4 regions of the Pseudomonas triticicola genome follow, and region 2 is predicted to be linked to each of the others. Evidence: predicted binding sites of a transcription regulator. Region 2 holds the regulator's gene; each other region holds the start of a gene.
What was found. The regulator sigma-54, encoded in region 2, starts transcription at its own class of promoters, with help from an activator protein. The targets are predictions, from matches to a motif close to ANTGGCATNNANNTTGCTNT.

Region 1: KVG85_RS11580 (circularly permuted type 2 ATP-grasp protein) is a predicted target of sigma-54. The motif match lies at 2,068-2,087, and genes of this name have one in related genera.
Region 3: KVG85_RS12535 (flagellar hook-length control protein FliK) is a predicted target of sigma-54. The motif match lies at 1,748-1,767, and genes of this name have one in related genera.
Region 4: flgB (flagellar basal body rod protein FlgB) is a predicted target of sigma-54. The motif match lies at 1,427-1,446, and genes of this name have one in related genera.

What each region holds. Positions count from the first base shown of each region.
Region 1 is NZ_JAHSTX010000001.1:2,619,478-2,623,702, reverse strand. Features, by position in the region: gene speE (polyamine aminopropyltransferase) at 1-631, shown strand, start outside; gene KVG85_RS11590 (hypothetical protein) at 853-1,086, shown strand; gene KVG85_RS11585 (ribonuclease E inhibitor RraB) at 1,296-1,643, shown strand; gene KVG85_RS11580 (circularly permuted type 2 ATP-grasp protein) at 2,121-3,530, shown strand; gene KVG85_RS11575 (alpha-E domain-containing protein) at 3,543-4,225, shown strand, end outside.
Region 2 is NZ_JAHSTX010000001.1:3,600,226-3,604,450, forward strand. Features, by position in the region: gene lptA (lipopolysaccharide transport periplasmic protein LptA) at 1-411, shown strand, start outside; gene lptB (LPS export ABC transporter ATP-binding protein) at 411-1,136, shown strand; gene KVG85_RS16100 (RNA polymerase factor sigma-54) at 1,303-2,793, shown strand; gene hpf (ribosome hibernation-promoting factor, HPF/YfiA family) at 2,867-3,175, shown strand; gene ptsN (PTS IIA-like nitrogen regulatory protein PtsN) at 3,188-3,652, shown strand; gene rapZ (RNase adapter RapZ) at 3,655-4,225, shown strand, end outside.
Region 3 is NZ_JAHSTX010000001.1:2,822,336-2,826,560, forward strand. Features, by position in the region: gene fliL (flagellar basal body-associated protein FliL) at 1-5, opposite strand, end outside; gene KVG85_RS12535 (flagellar hook-length control protein FliK) at 343-1,710, opposite strand; gene KVG85_RS12540 (Hpt domain-containing protein) at 1,816-2,163, opposite strand; gene KVG85_RS12545 (ATP-binding SpoIIE family protein phosphatase) at 2,194-3,897, opposite strand; gene KVG85_RS12550 (STAS domain-containing protein) at 3,903-4,208, opposite strand.
Region 4 is NZ_JAHSTX010000001.1:237,514-241,738, reverse strand. Features, by position in the region: gene flgD (flagellar hook assembly protein FlgD) at 1-513, opposite strand, end outside; gene flgC (flagellar basal body rod protein FlgC) at 529-972, opposite strand; gene flgB (flagellar basal body rod protein FlgB) at 976-1,386, opposite strand; gene cheR (protein-glutamate O-methyltransferase CheR) at 1,757-2,584, opposite strand; gene KVG85_RS01085 (chemotaxis protein CheV) at 2,631-3,563, opposite strand; gene flgA (flagellar basal body P-ring formation chaperone FlgA) at 3,646-4,225, shown strand, end outside.

The DNA of each region.
Region 1 (4,225 bases), 980 kb from region 2:
CGTGCTGATCATCGGTGGCGGTGACGGCGGTATGCTGCGCGAAGTGACCAAGCACGCCGGCGTCGAGCACATCACCATGGTTGAAATCGACGGCACCGTGGTCGACATGTGCAAGGAATTCCTGCCGAACCATTCCGCCGGTGCCTACGATGACCCGCGCCTGAACCTGGTGATTGATGACGGCATGCGTTTCGTCGCCACCACCACTGAAAAATTCGACGTGATCATCTCCGACTCCACCGACCCGATCGGCCCGGGCGAAGTGCTGTTCTCGGAGAATTTCTACCAGGCGTGCCACCGCTGCCTGAACGAAGGCGGCATCCTCGTTACGCAGAACGGCACGCCGTTCATGCAGATCGACGAAGTCAAAACTACCGCTGGCCGCCTGCGCAGCCTGTTCCCGGACTGGCATTTCTATCAGGCCGCCGTGCCGACTTACATCGGTGGTTCGATGACCTTCGCCTGGGGCTCGACCAACCCGGCCTACCGCAAGCTCAGCCGTGAAACCCTGCAACAGCGCTTCATCGGCAGCGGCATCGTTACCCGCTACTACAACCCGGAAATTCACATCGGCGCGTTCGCTCTGCCGCAATACGTACTGCAAGCGGTCAACAAGCCAAGCAACGACTAAGGCTTCCCCGCAAAAACCTCCTTGTGGGAGCGAGCCTGATCGCGAAAGCGCCGTGTCAGCCAACTGAATGTCGACAGGCACGCCGGCTTCGCGAGCAGGCTCGCTCCCACAATGCTCATCGGTTTTTCCTGACTAAGTGCTGTAATCCTTTTGAACCAACTATCGCGGAAAAAAGTCGAGATAGAGGTAAGCCCATCTACGGGTTGATCGAGGAGGCACTGATGCAAAAGTGGAAAGTCACTTTCGTGGATGATCACGGCGTAATTATTGATGAAGTCTTCGAACGTGAGGAATGCCCGTCCGATGATGAAGCCGCACGGCTGATCAAGGAGCGGCTTCTTCCAGTCGCCGCGAAGCTGGATCTCAACGACCTGCAAGGGCGCACCACCGATGCCGAGGTGAAAAACCTCAAGACCCAGAACGGCATCGAAATCCGCAGCATCACCCCTGTCTGAACACTTCCTGTCATCTCGTAAACCAGGCCTTGGCAGCGGCGCTCTCTTGGGGCTACTCTGCAAGCGAGATCAGCGAATGGATCGCTAAGGTCTGGTCTTGTCAGCTACATGCTTGTTTCCCGCGCGCAACCACGTTGCCGTAGTACTTAGGCCAAAAGGCCCGGGGCGGGAATACGGAAAGTCTATCCATCAATCGAGGGGGACGATTCATGAGCACAGCCTATCAAGAAGACATCAGCAGCAACGTTCTGCGCCGCATGAAAGAAGGCGGTTTCGATTTTTCCCGGTTCCATCCCATCGAGTTCTACGCGATTTTCCCGGACGAGGAGCGGGCGCGCAGGGCAGCAGGCAAATTTCGTGGTGAATCCATCAATGCCCAGGTCAGTGCGCGCGACGACGGCGCCTGGTCGCTGGAATTGAGCAAAGTGATGTACGCAACCTATGACGACATCGGCGATTTCGAGCAAGGCTTTTCAGCCGTGGTCGAACCGCTGGGCGGCATTATCGAGGGTTGGGGCGTGAAGCAGGAGGTGCGCAATCGTTACCGGTTGAATTGATATTGCGCATTGTCTGTCGGGCAACGGCTGACCTTCGGGTCGGCCGTTGTCGTTTCTGGCTTCTGCATATCGCAGTGGCAAAACCCTGAAACAAGAATCCAGGGCAAAAAAAAGCCACCGGAGAGGGTGGCTAAAAGGGAAGACGGGTATGCAGTAAAGTCCTGTCGGGACGGGGCTGCCAAGGCAGTTCAGATCAGTTGAGCTGTCTACTTCGCGGCGGCGTGCCGGGGAAGTTTTGCAGCGAATGCGCGGATTATCCGCAGTCGCGGCCGGCCAGTGAAATCAACTCTGACTATGCTGGTGATAGGCGATGCAGTGCGTCGCAATGAAGCGGGGGCAATCGGGCCGGGGCATTTGCCGCACAGGAATGGTGCGCAGCCTTCGGCGTGGATCTACAACCGATTGAAATCAAAGCGTTTATGCCGATGGCACGGGCCTTGCGAAGGCCTGTATGTCCGGAGTGACAAGGAGTACGGCATGATCCGCACCTATTTTGACGAGATGTACGATGCCGGCGGCCTGGTCCGCCCGCATTACCGGGAATTTGCCCGCTGGCTGGCCGAGACGCCCGACGAGCTGCTCGCGCAGCGCCGCCGCGAGGCCGATCTGCTGTTCCACCGTGCCGGGATCACCTTCACGCTCTATGGCGACGAGCAGGGCACCGAGCGCCTGATTCCGTTCGATACCATTCCCCGCAGCATTCCCGCCAGTGAATGGCGGATTGTCGAGCGCGGCTGCATTCAGCGGGTCAAGGCGTTGAACATGTTTCTCGCCGACCTCTACCACGAGCAGCGCATTATCAAGGCCGGGATCATTCCCGCCGAACAGGTGCTCGCCAACGAGCAATACCAGTTGGCAATGCAGGGCCTGGATCTGCACCGCGACATCTACTCGCATATCTCCGGCGTCGATCTGGTGCGCGATGGCGATGGCACTTATTACGTTCTCGAAGACAACCTGCGCACACCCAGCGGCGTCAGCTACATGCTCGAGGACCGCAAGATGATGATGCGCCTGTTCCCCGAACTGTTCTCCGCCCAGCGCATCGCCCCGATCGATCACTATCCCAATCTGCTGCTCGACACCCTGAAAAGCTCAAGCCCGATCGACAATCCGAGCGTGGTGGTGTTGACGCCGGGACGCTTCAACAGCGCGTTCTTCGAACACGCGTTTCTTGCTCGGGAAATGGGCGTGGAACTGGTCGAAGGTGCGGATCTGTTCGTGCGTGACGACAAGGTGTTCATGCGCACCACCGATGGCCCGAAAGCGGTCGACGTGATCTATCGTCGCCTCGACGATGCCTTCCTCGATCCGCTGGCATTCAACCCGGACTCAATGCTCGGCGTGCCGGGGCTGCTGTCGTCCTATCGTTCCGGCAACGTGGTGCTGGCCAACGCCATCGGCACCGGCGTGGCGGACGATAAATCGGTGTACCCGTTTGTCACCGACATGATCCGTTTCTACCTCGACGAAGAGCCGATTCTGAAAAACGTCCCGACCTGGCAGTGCCGCAACCCGTCCGAGCTGTCCCACGTGCTGGCCAATCTTCCGGAACTGGTGGTCAAGGAAACCCAAGGTTCCGGCGGTTACGGGATGCTGGTCGGGCCGGCCGCGACGACGGCGGAAATCGATGCCTTTCGTGAGCGCATCAAAGCCAAACCCCATGCCTACATTGCGCAACCGACGCTATCGCTGTCGACCTGTCCGACCTTTGTCGAAAACGGCATCGCGCCGCGCCATATCGACTTGCGTCCGTTTGTGTTGTCCGGTCGCGAAACCCGGGTCGTGCCCGGCGGTTTGACCCGTGTCGCGTTGCGTGAAGGCTCCCTGGTGGTGAATTCCTCCCAGGGCGGCGGCACCAAGGACACCTGGGTAGTCGAGGATTGAAGGAAGCTTGCCATGTTAAGTAGAACTGCCTCGGATCTGTACTGGATGTCGCGTTACCTGGAGCGTGCGGAGAATCTCGCGCGCATGCTCGATATCAGTTATTCGCTGTCGCTGATGCCGCAGGACGGGCGCGGCGATGGTCTGCATGAACTCGCCATGCCGTTGCTGATCACCGGCACCCTGGACGATTACCTTGAACGCCACGGCGACCTGCACGCAGAGCGTCTGCTGCATTTCTTCGCACTGGATGCGGCCAACCCGGCCAGTATCTACAGCTGCCTTGGTGCAGCGCGGGCCAGTGCTCATGCGGTACGCGGGCGAATCACTGCGGATATGTGGGAAAACATCAACGCGACCTGGCTGGAGATTCGCGGCATCGCCGAACAGGGCCTGAGTCGTTATGGCATGAGCCGTTTCTGCGAATGGATCAAGGAGCGTTCGCACCTGTTTCGTGGCGCCTCATACGGCACGATCATGCGCAACGACGCGTTTCGCTTTATTCGTCTGGGCACGTTTATCGAGCGCGCGGACAACACGCTGCGCCTGCTCGATGCCCGTTACGAAATGGCCGGCGATCAGGCCGAAGCAGTCAGCGACGGCACGGCGCACGCCTATTACCAATGGAGTGCGCTGCTGCGCGCCTTGTCCTCATTCGAGGCCTACACCGAAATCTACCGCGACGCGCCCGGCGCCCG
Region 2 (4,225 bases):
AATGGCATCGCCACCTATAAAGGTGACGTGATCATTACCCAGGGCTCGATGATCGTTAAAGGCAACACCGTGACCATGACGCGCGCGCCCAATGGCGACATCGACGTGGTGACCTCGGTGGGCAACCTGGCTTACTTCGAGCAGTTGCAGACCCAAGGCGACGCCAACCCGGTCAAGGGCTACGGCGTGACGATTCAATACCACGCCCAGCAGAACCGGGTGGTGCTGATCGACAAGGCCAAGGTTATCGACAAGGATAACAACGTCACCCAGGGCGAAAAAATCGTCTACGACACCGTGAAGAAACTGGCCAGCGCCGGTCGCGCCACGGGCAGCAAGGTCACCGAATCGCGTCCGCGCATCGACATGGTGATCCAGCCGAAGAAGAAAACCGAAGAGAAATCCCAGTAATGGCAACTCTGAAAGCTCAGCACCTGGCCAAGGCCTATAAAAGCCGCCAGGTCGTGCGTGACGTCAGCCTGTCGATCGACAGCGGGCAGATCGTCGGCTTGCTCGGCCCGAACGGCGCCGGCAAGACTACGTGCTTCTACATGATCGTTGGCCTGGTGCAGGCAGATCAGGGCCGTGTGCTGATCGATGATCTGGACGTCAGCCACCAGCCGATGCACGGCCGCGCCAAGGCTGGTATCGGCTATCTGCCGCAAGAAGCGTCGATCTTCCGCAAACTGTCGGTCGCCGACAACATCATGGCGATCCTCGAGACTCGCCCGGAGCTCGACAAGGCCGGTCGTCGCAAGGAGCTGGAAAGCCTGCTGCAGGAGTTTCACATCAGCCACATCCGCGACAACCTCGGCATGAGCCTGTCCGGTGGTGAGCGCCGCCGGGTGGAAATCGCTCGTGCCCTGGCCACTGCGCCGAAATTCATCTTGCTCGACGAACCGTTCGCCGGTGTCGACCCGATCTCGGTCGGCGACATCAAGCAGATCATCCATCACCTCAAGGCCAAGGGCATCGGTGTGCTGATCACCGACCACAACGTCCGTGAAACCCTGGATATCTGCGAAACCGCTTACATCGTCAACGACGGTCAACTGATCGCTGAAGGCGATGCCGAGACCATCCTGGCCAACGATCTGGTCAAGGAAGTGTATCTGGGTCACGAGTTCCGCCTGTAAGCGCGACAGCGCTGTATCGATTCAAGGCGCATTTATCCGCTTTAATTGTTACAGCGCTCTAGGCAAACACTTCAGTTTCAGGCATATAATTTGCTTAAGTTTGGCGCTTCGGCGCCCTGTAGTGGATGGCGCAAAGCGCCGGCGAATAAGGTGTTAAGCCCCTGCCATGAAACCATCGCTAGTCTTGAGAATGGGCCAGCAGCTGACGATGACACCGCAGCTGCAACAGGCCATCCGCCTGCTCCAATTGTCGACCCTGGACCTGCAACAGGAGATCCAGGAGGCTCTGGAATCCAATCCGATGCTCGAGCGCCAGGAAGAAGGCGACGACTTCGACAACGCCGATCCTCTGGCCGACAACGCCGAACAGAAGCCCGCCGAAATCCAGGAACCCTCCTACCAGGAAACCGCCCCGACGGTGGATAACCTCGAGGATGGCGAATGGAACGAGCGCATCCCCAACGAACTGCCAGTGGATACCGCCTGGGAAGACGTCTACCAGACCAGCGCCAGCAGCCTGCCCAGCAGCGATGACGATGAGTGGGATTTCACCACCCGCACGTCCGCCGGCGAGAGCCTGCAAAGTCATCTGCTCTGGCAACTGAACCTGGCGCCGATGTCCGACACCGATCGCCTGATCGCCGTGACCCTGATCGACTGCATCAACAATCAGGGCTATCTGGACGAAACACTCGAAGAAATTCTTGAAGCGTTCGATCCTGAACTGGACATCGAGCTCGACGAGATCGAAGCCGTCCTGCATCGCATCCAGCAATTCGAGCCCGCCGGGATCGGCGCCCGCAACCTCAGCGAATGCCTGCAGCTGCAATTGCGCCAGCTGCCCGCGAAGACGCAGTGGCTGACCGAGGCCAAACGGCTGGTCGCCGATTACATCGACCTGCTCGGCAGCCGCGATTACAGCCAGTTGATGCGCCGCATGAAGCTCAAGGAAGACGAACTGCGCCAGGTCATCGAACTGGTGCAGAGTCTCAATCCGCGTCCAGGCTCGCAGATCGAGTCGACCGAAGCCGAGTACGTCATTCCCGATGTGATCGTGCGCAAGGACAACGAGCGCTGGCTGGTCGAGCTGAACCAGGAGTCGGTGCCACGCCTGCGTGTCAACGCCCAGTACGCCGGTTTTGTGAAACGTGCCGACACCAGCGCCGACAACACTTTCATGCGCAACCAGTTGCAGGAAGCCCGCTGGTTCATCAAGAGCTTGCAGAGCCGCAACGAAACCCTGATGAAAGTGGCCACGCAGATCGTCGAACATCAGCGCGGCTTCCTCGAATACGGCGACGAAGCGATGAAGCCGTTGGTATTGCATGACATCGCCGAAGCGGTGGGCATGCACGAATCGACGATTTCCCGAGTGACCACACAAAAATTCATGCATACCCCGCGCGGTATTTATGAGCTGAAATACTTTTTCTCCAGCCACGTCAGTACCTCCGAAGGCGGCGAATGCTCGTCCACGGCGATCCGCGCGATCATCAAAAAACTGGTCGCTGCGGAAAATCAGAAAAAGCCGTTGAGTGACAGCAAGATCGCTGGTTTACTGGAGGCACAAGGCATTCAGGTGGCTCGCCGCACCGTCGCCAAGTACCGCGAATCCCTCGGAATCGCGCCTTCGAGCGAACGCAAGCGGTTGATGTAAGCCACGTTACAGCGTTCCAGTGGCAGGCTTTTCGGCCTGCCGCTTTATGCACTGGCAACGAAGGAGAAGCTGTATGCAAGTCAACATCAGTGGACACCAACTGGAAGTGACCCAACCTCTGCGTTCCTACATCGAGGAAAAACTCCAGCGACTGGAGCGACATTTCGACAAGATCACCAACGTGCAAGTCACGATGTGCGTCGAAAAGCTGAAGCAGAAGATCGAAGCCACCTTGCATATCCCCGGCAGCGAAGTGGTCGCCAACGCAGAAGATACCGACATGTACGCTGCGATCGACTCACTCACCGACAAGCTGGATCGCCAACTCAAAAAGCATAAGGAAAAGACCCAGAGCCTCCTCCAGGGCGCGACCGGTCGTTAACACCCCTATCCCATGATCCGACTTGAAACCATCCTGACCCCCGGCCGTTCCCAAGTGAACGCGCCGGGCGGCAGCAAGAAAAAAGCCCTCGAACAGATTGCCAACCTGATCCACCGCGAAGTGCCGGATCTGGCGATGCAGGATGTCTTCGAGGCGCTGATCGCCCGTGAAAAACTCGGTTCCACCGGTTTTGGTAACGGCATCGCCATTCCCCACTGCCGCCTCAAGAGCTGCACGGCGCCGATCAGCGCCCTGCTGCACCTCGAAGCCCCGATCGATTTCGACGCCATCGACGGCGCTCCGGTAGACCTGCTGTTCGTGCTGCTGGTCCCGGAAGCCGCGACCGATGCGCATCTGGAGTTGCTGCGCCAGATCGCCAGCATGCTCGACCGCAAGGAAGTTCGTGAAAAACTGCGCAGCGCCGCGAGCAACGAAGCCTTGTACCAGGTTGTACTGGACGAGCAGAACGGGCACTAATCATGCGTTTGATCATTGTCAGTGGCCGTTCGGGCTCGGGTAAAAGTACCGCCCTGAATGTCCTTGAGGACAACGGCTACTACTGCATCGACAATTTGCCGGCCGGTTTGCTGCCGGAACTGGCCGAGCGTGCGCTGATTCACACGGAGCTGGCGCAGCCGCTGGTCGCCGTGTCGATTGATGCGCGCAACCTGCCCAGCCATCTGTCACGCTTTCCCGAATTGCTCGAAGACGTCCGTGCCAAACACATCAAGTGCGATGTGCTGTATCTGGACGCCGACGAGGAAACTCTGCTCAAGCGTTTTTCCGAGACCCGGCGACGTCACCCGCTGAGCAACGCCAATCGCTCACTGGCCGAGGCGATTCACGATGAAACCGCCCTGCTCGGCCCGATCGCCGATCTGGCCGATCTGAAAATCAACACCACTAGCCTGAACCTCTATCAGCTTCGCGACACTCTGAAGCTGCGCCTGCTGAATCAGCCGGAACCCGGCACGGCGTTTCTGGTTGAATCATTTGGCTTCAAGCGCGGCATGCCGGTCGATGCCGATCTGGTCTTCGATGTGCGCTGCC
Region 3 (4,225 bases), 780 kb from region 2:
GCCATGCCAATAATCCGTCACTAATCGGGGGTTTCACAGTCGCACGGCAAGGCAAGAGCAAGTGTTATGCCAGAAGTGTCGGAGGTCGAGAACGACGCTAAAGTCAAAAGCACCCTCACCCCAGCCCTCTCCCGTAGGGAGAGGGGGCCGACCGAGATGTAATGGGGCTGGACATCGACCTGCACAACCGAGGTGAGTGCAAGTTAAGGGCGGGAACCAACAGGTCACCGAATGTCGAACGGATTCAGCGATGCTCGTTCAGGTCGGCGTAGTTCTTCAAGATTCCCCAATCGGTCCCCTCTCCCTCTGGGAGAGGGCTAGGGTGAGGGGCTCTTGATTTGCTCAGGCGTAATAGTCGACCGCGCTGCTGCCAATCACGCTGGTAGTCTGCGCCGCCACTTCAGCGACAGTAGCCGGCGCCAATTCCTCATCCACCGAATCCAAGCGGCCACCCGCAGCACTGGTCCGGCCACTCTGGCCCTGCTGCGCCTGTTCCTGACCTTGCTGACCCTGCCAGCCACGGTTCTGGTCGGCGACATTGACATCCACCTGGCCCATGCCCTGCTGGTTGAACATGTCGCGCAGACGATGCATCTGGCTGTCGAGCGCTTCACGCACGCTTGGATGCGCGCTCATGAAAGTCACCTGGGTCTGCTGGTCGGGGACCATGTTGACGCGAATATCCAGACGCCCCAGCTCCGCCGGCTGCAACTGAATGTCGGCCGCTTTGAGGTTGACGCTGGACAGGTACATGACGCGGTTGACCACTTCTTCGGTCCAGCCGCTCTGGTGCATGGCGATCGGCTGATTCACCGGCAGCGCATTGGCGGTTTTCGGCGTAGCGGCCTGGGTCAGTGCCGCCAGACGGTTGGCGAAGTCGTCGACACGGGTGTCGCTGGTGGCGGACTTCAGATCCTTCAGGCCATCGTCGATCAGCCCGCTGAAAGCTTGTTCGCCGCCTTGGCTGGTGCTGTCCTTGTCGGCCTGCACGTCGAGCATGCTGGCCATGCCGGCGGCGAAGTTCTGCGCGGCGGTCAACTCGCCATCGGCCTGAGCCTGAGCAGGCGAGGCTTTCGGTTGCGCCTGGCTGGCGGCGGAAATATGCCCGCCCTGCTCCATCGCCATGCGCACGGCCGGCATCGAGTCGAGCGGGTCGGCTGTCGGATCAAATTCGCTGTCGGTGGCCGCCGGATCTTTGACCATGCCAGCCACCACTGCCAATGCCGGGGTTTCGGTTTCGGCGTGGGCTGGGGTTGCGACTGCTGGAGCCTGCACGACAGGCGCCGCCACCAACGGCTGAACGACTTGCGCCAGGGCCGGATCAAGCGCCGGGTCTACAGGCGCGGCATCGGCCACAGGGGTTTGTACCGTTTCAGTGGTGTCATTGGCAGTGGCAGTCGCGTCGTCGCTCGCCGCCGCTTTGTCGGCAGGCAACGCTTTGCCGCTATCGGCAACTGCTGGCTCGGGCGCGGCAGACTGATCTTTGCCGATATCCTTTTTGCCGCTGCTGTCCGCGACCTTGTCGCGTGCCGGCTTGACTGAATTGTCAGCGCTCACGGCAGGCTTGGCCGGCGCCTGATCGGCAAACACTCTGGCGAAGCTGGAAGCCTTGTCCCCGGCGTCTGCGGCCATTGCCGACGATTTGGCAGAGGCGGCTTGCGCCTTGGCCTGGGCGGCGGTCTGAAGAAGAATGTTGGGGGTCGCAGGCATGACACGGTCTCCGCTGCACTGGGATCGTAGGTACAGTTGAGCAAGATGACTGCAAGTGCCGGGCCAGTTTGGCCAGACACTTGCGAAAAGCGCCGGGCGGCAGCTTCAGTGGATGTGGGCGTGGTGCTTTTCGCTTTCGTACACCGGGCGTACTTCGGCGAATTCGGAATGGATATCGGCCACCAGTTGAGCGAGCGCTTCCGGACTTTTGTCCTTGGCATTCGACTCAAGATCCTGGCACAACTCGGCCAGTCGAACCGCGCCCATGTTGCTGGCACTGCCCTTGAAGCTATGGGCTACATCGGAAAGCGCTTTGGCGCTGGTGCTGTCCTGCAACTCGTGCAGGCGGCTTTGCGAATCTGCCAGAAAAGTCTCCAGCAATTCCGTATAGCCGTCCTCCATCACCTCGCGCAAAGTATCGAGGACTTCGCGATCTACATGTGGGTCTGTCACTTGCTCACTCCTTGATCAAGAATGGGCGGATTATGCCTCAATCTTCCAGAAAAACGCCACGCTGGCACTACGACCCTGGTCTGACCAAGTGGCGTTGCGCCCCAGTTGCCGGACCAGACCGATGCCGCGTCCCGACAAGCGGACGTTATCCACGGGCCGCTCCATGACCCGCGCCACATCAAAACCTTTGCCGCTATCCTCGACGCGAATGACCAGCCGCCCACCCTCGCCTTGCGGCTGGACCTGCAAATGCACGCGCACGAAACCGTCTTGCAGCGCCTCCAGTCGCGCCGCGCGCATTTCGTAGTAACGGGCAAAACCAGTGGCATCACGCTTGAGGCTCGAGTCCAGCCCGAGCACGCCATGCTCCAGCGCGTTGGAATACAGCTCGGCGAGCACGCTGTACAGCGCTCCGCTCTGCGCGCGCAGGCCATGCACCTCTAGCAGCAACTGCAAGAGGAACGGCAACGGATTGAAGCGCCTGAGCGTGGCGCCGCGAAATTCGAAACTGGCCGACCAGTCCAGCGGGCACGACTGGCCGCTGTCGGAATACACCGGCGCCGCGCCGTGGGCCTGCGCCGACTCAAGCAGACTGACCTCGACCATGCTCACATCATCACGGACCTGTCCGCGAAAATCGCGCAGTGCCTGTTCGATATCCTCGAACAGCCGATCCGGCTCGCGGTTCGCCGCAAACACCTGCTGCAAGCGCTCGACGCCGAACAACTGGTCATTGGCATCACAGGTATCGATCACCCCGTCCGATAACAGAAACACCCGATCATCGACGGCCATCGGATACACATCCGTACGGTCATCGAAGGCTTGCGCGCTGAGAATCCCCAGGGGCAAATGCCGCGCCGGCAACGGCACGCGCTCGCCGCTGACCATGCGGTGCAAGTAACCGTCGGGCATGCCGCCGTTCCATACCTCCACTGAACGGCTCTGGAAACTCAGACTGAGCAAGGTAGCGCAGCAGAACATGTCCACCGGCAGGATGCGCTTGAGCTTGGCGTTCATCTCGCGCAGGGTTTCGGCCAGGCCGTAGCCTTTGGCGGTCATCCCATAAAACACTTCGGCCAGCGGCATCGCCCCCACCGCTGCCGGCAAGCCATGCCCGGTGAAATCGCCGAGCATGACGTGCATGTCACCGGCCGGCGTGTACGCCGCGAGCAACAGATCACCATTGAACAGCGCGTAAGGCGATTGCAGGTAACGGATGTTCGGCGCACTCAGGCACCCGGAATGCGCGACCTTGTCGAACACCGCTTTGGCCACGCGTTGTTCGTTGAGCAGATAGTCATGATGTTTCGCGATCAGATCGCGCTGCTGCAGGACCGTGGCCTGAAGGCGACGCAAGCGATCCATCGCCTTGATTTTGGCGGCAAGGATCACCTGGTTGTACGGCTTCGCCAGAAAATCGTCACCACCAGCCTCCAGACAACGGGCCAGCGCTTCACTCTCGGTCAGCGACGTGAGGAAAATGATCGGCACCAGCGCTTCACCCGCCAGCGCCTTGATCTGCCGCGCCGCCTCGAAGCCGTCCATCACCGGCATCAGCGCGTCCATCAATACCAGATCAGGCTGCTGATCTTTGAACGTTTCCACCGCCTCGGCACCATTGGCCGCTGTCAGCACCTGATGGCCCTGACGGCGGACGATGGTCGATAGCAGCAGCCGGTCGGCGGCACTGTCTTCGGCGATAAGAATGGTCAGCGGCTCTTGCGCCTGCATGGGCGTCAACTGATGTCGAAGAGTTTGTCGAAGTTGGAAATCGCGAGGATTTTCTTCACATCGGTGCTGCTGTTGACGACGCGGATATCCGAATTGTCGCCACCAGCGTGATCACGCAGCAGGAGCAGCATGCCCAACGCGGAGCTGTCGAGGTAAGTGGCCTCTTTGAGATCGACCACGATGGATTCGGGTTTGTGTGGGAGCCGTTCATACGACTCGCGAAATTCCTGATGGCGACCGAAATCGAACCGGCCTTTGACGGCGATGGTGAGCTTTTTCTGGTCTGGAGAGACTTCTGTAACGACTGACATTGACTGGCTTCCTTGTC
Region 4 (4,225 bases), 3.4 Mb from region 2:
AGTGAAACTGGCATCGCCGGCAGCGCGGCTGCCCAGGTCGATGGTGCGCACGGTCTTGCCGTCCTTGTCGGTAATGGTCACGGTGCCGCCGGCAATCGACGAAGGCACGGTGACCGAACCGGTCAGGCCTTTGCTCGGGTCATCGAGCTGCGCGGTGTTGGTCTGCACGATCACGTTGCGACCGACCAGCGACGACGCTTGCAGCGCCTGCGACGAGTTGTAGTTGCCGGCAAGGCCACTGACGGTGGAGTTCAGCGTGGTAATGCCTTCAAGGCTGCTGAACTGCGCCAGTTGCGCAACGAAAGCGCTGTTGTCCTGCGGGTCGAGCGGGTTCTGGTTTTTCAGCTGGGTGACCAGCAATTGCAGGAAAGCATCCTTGCCCAGCGCCTGGCCGCCGGTGGCACTGTTGGTCGCCGAAGCGATGCCGCCCGACGTAGTGCTGCTGGCCTTCTTCGACGAGTTGGCCAGGATGTCGTTCATGCTCAGGCTGCTGGTGGTATCCGTAACGCTCATGGCAGTCGCCCCTTATTACTGACCGAGGGTCAGTACCTTCTGCATCATGGTTTTGGCGGTGTTCATCATTTCCGCGTTGGTCTGGAACGAGCGGCTCGCGGAAATCATGTCAGCCATTTCTTCCACCACGTTGACGTTCGGGTAGTAGACGTAGCCCTTGGCGTCGGCGGCCGGATGGTTCGGCTCGTAGCGCGCTTCAAGATTGCTCTGGTCTTCGACAACGCCGAGCACCTGCACGCCCTGCCCGGCAGCGTCCTGGTTCTGGAACAGCGAATTGCTGCCGCCTGCCTGGCCGCCCTGGAACATGGTGGCGAATACCGGATGACGGGCGCGGTAGGTCTGGTCGATGCTCGACGAAACGGTTTCGGCGTTGGCGATGTTCGACGCCACGGTGTTCAGACGCGTGGTCTGCGCGCTCATGCCGCTGCCGGCAATGTTGAAAACGCTGGACAGGGACATGGATTATTCTCCGCGCAGGGCTGACACCAGCCCTTTGAATTTGCTGTTGAGCAAGGTGAAGCTGGCCTGGAAGCCGACGGCGTTTTCTGCGTAGTTCGACTGTTCCAATTGAGCGTCGACGGTGTTCTGGTCGATCGAAGGCTGCATCGGCGTGCGATACATCAGCGACTCGTCGCCATTGCCCAGCCCTTCAGCCTCGATGTGCCGGCTGTTGGTCATGTTCAGGGCAAAGTGGCCGCCGGTCTTGGTCTTCTCGGTCTGTGCTTCGAGCACTTTGGAGAAATCCAGATCCCGCGCCTTGTAGTTCGGGGTGTCGGCGTTGGCGATGTTGTTGGCCAGCACTTCGGCACGCTGGGCGCGGAAGCCCAGTGCCTTTTCGTGAATGCCCAGCGCTTTGTCGAAGCTGATGCTCATGTCGGGAACCTTCAGGTGACCGGTTTTTCGTATCTGAGCTTTAGCAAGCGCCGTGCCAAATGAACAAAGCCCCGTATTCCGGGGCTTTGCGCCAAACAGGCTAAGCGGCAATGCCAGAAAAGCGGCAACCGGTTACCGCCGGATGCCGCTTTTCTGCCGCTTGCCGTCCTTGCCAGGTCAGCGCAGATCCCTGTGGGAGCGAGCCTGCTCGCGAAGGCGGCGTGTCAGGCGCCAACTGTCTTACGGACAGACCGCTTTCGCGAGCAGGCTCGCTCCCACAGGGGGTTTGTGGTGTTCGTGGAAATAATTCGGGCATAAAAAAACGGCAGGCCTTTTGGGGCCTCCCGTTTTTTGTACTGCCGCGAACCGCTTATTTCGCCTTGTAAATAATCCCCGGGCTGCACTGAACCATCTGGTAATGATCCGGCAATCCGTTCAGCGCTTCCGAAGCGCCAAGGAACAGGTACCCACCCGGCTTCAACGTGCTGTGAATGCGCAACAGGATGTCCTTCTTCACTTCGGCAGAGAAGTAGATCAGCACGTTGCGGCAGAACACGATGTCGAACTTGCCCAGCGCTGCGTAACTGTCGAGCAGGTTGAACGAGCGGAATTCCACCCGGCTCTTGATCGGCGCCTTGACCACCCAGCGCCCCGGCCCTTTCGGGTCGAAGTAGCGTTGCAGGCGTTCCGGCGACAGACCGCGACCGATCGCCAGGCTGTCGTACTCGCCGGTCTTGCAGTTGTTGAGCATCAGGCCCGACAGATCAGTGGCAACGATCTGCACGCCCATCTTCAACTGGCCCAGGTTGCTGCGCTCGAACTCGTCGATCGACATCGACAGCGAGTACGGTTCCTGCCCCGACGAGCAGGCCGCTGACCAGATCCGCAGACGCTGGTTGGGGCTGGCCTTGATCGCTTCCGGCAGTACCTTGTTCTTCAAGACTTCAAACGGATAGGTGTCGCGAAACCACAGGGTTTCGTTGGTCGTCATGGCATCGACCACCTGCTCGCGCAAACCGCTGCGCGGCTGGGTCTGGATGCGCTGTACCAGCTCACCCAGGGACTTGATGCCTTGCTGCTCCATCAGTTTGTTGAGACGGCTCGAGACCAGATACTGCTTGTTTTCACCGAGCAGAATGCCACAGGCTTTTTCCAGGAAGACCCGGAACTGTTCGAAATCCAAATTACCCGTAGACAATGATGCCGCCTCTTAAATCGTGTTGACCGCCAGGGGCAGAAGGCCCCTAGCTGATATCTGCTGCTTTGATCCGGTCGACTACCCGGGATGCGAGGTCATCAGGACGGAATTTGGCCAGGAAGTCATCAGCACCGACTTTCTTCACCATCGCCTGATTGAATACCCCCGACAACGAAGTATGCAGGATGATATGGAGCTTTTGCATGCGTGCGTCGCCGCGGATTTCCGCCGTCAGGGTGTACCCGTCCATCTCCGGCATCTCGATGTCGGAAATCATCATCAGGAACTCTTCTTCCGGCTTCTTGCCCTCGTCGACCAGCTTGCGCAGGTAATCCAGCGCCTGCTTGCCGTCGTTCAGCGCCACCACTTCGACACCGATGGTCTGCAGACAACGGGTGACCTGCTTGCGCGCCACCGACGAGTCATCGACCGTCAGCACCCGCAGCGACAACGCCTTGGTCTGCGTCTCGACATCGACCACGCCCACCGAAATCGCTTCCGGCGTCGGCGCCACTTCGGCCAGCACCTTCTCGACGTCGATGATTTCGACCAACTGATTGTCGACCCGGGTCACAGCGGTCAGGTAGTGATCGCGACCGGTACCCTTGGGTGGCGGATGGATCTCTTCCCAGTTCATGTTGACGATGCGCTCCACCGAGCGGACCAGGAAACCCTGGGTCTTGGTGTTGTACTCCGTGATGATCACGAACGGACTGTTCTTGTCTTTCAACGCACCGGAGCCCGTTGCCATTGCCAGATCCAGGATCGGAATGGTCGCTCCCCGTATATTCGCTACCCCGCACACGACAGGACTGGATTTGGGCATCAACGTCAGGGACGGGCATTGCAACACTTCCCGTACCTTGAACACGTTGATCCCGTAGAGCTGCGGCCCGTCGAGACGGAACAGCAGCAGCTCGAGGCGATTCTGCCCTACCAGTTGCGTGCGCTGGTTCACCGAATCCATTACACCAGCCATGCCCAGACTCCTACACCAACGCCAAGTGTTGTTGCGACGCACATTCATTGCTAAACGGCACGGCGCTTGCTTTTTAACTCGTATGAACGCTCAAACGACATTTTCCCGACGCCTGACATCCTCCCTTCGCAAAGGGCTTTGCGCGGTGTCCGCCGTTTGCTGCTTGCTTGCTGGCAGTCCTGCCCATGCAGATGCGGTTACCTTGCCTGATATGCTTATCGGCGTGACTCAGGGCTTTCTTGAATTCACCGTAGAAGACTATTTGGCTTCCAGTCAAACCGAAGGCCGCTACGAAATCGAAGTCAACCAGCTCGACCCGCGCATGCGCATGCCAATGTGCGACAAGGAATTGACAGCCACGCTGGAGAGCCCGGCACGCCCGCTGGGCCGCGTCACGGTGAAGGTTCGCTGCGAAGGCAGTTCGCCCTGGACGGTGTTCGTACCCGCTCAAGTCCGCCTGTTTCGCGAGATCGTGACGACCACTCGTCCGCTGAAACGCGCCGGCATTATCGAGCCGCAGGATGTGACCTTGCGCGAGCGCGACGTCAGTACGATCAACCAGGGTTTCCTGACCTCGGTCGACGAAGCGATCGGGCAGAAACTTACCCGACCAACGGTCGCCGATCAGGTCATCACTCTGGTGCATCTGGAACAGGCCGAAG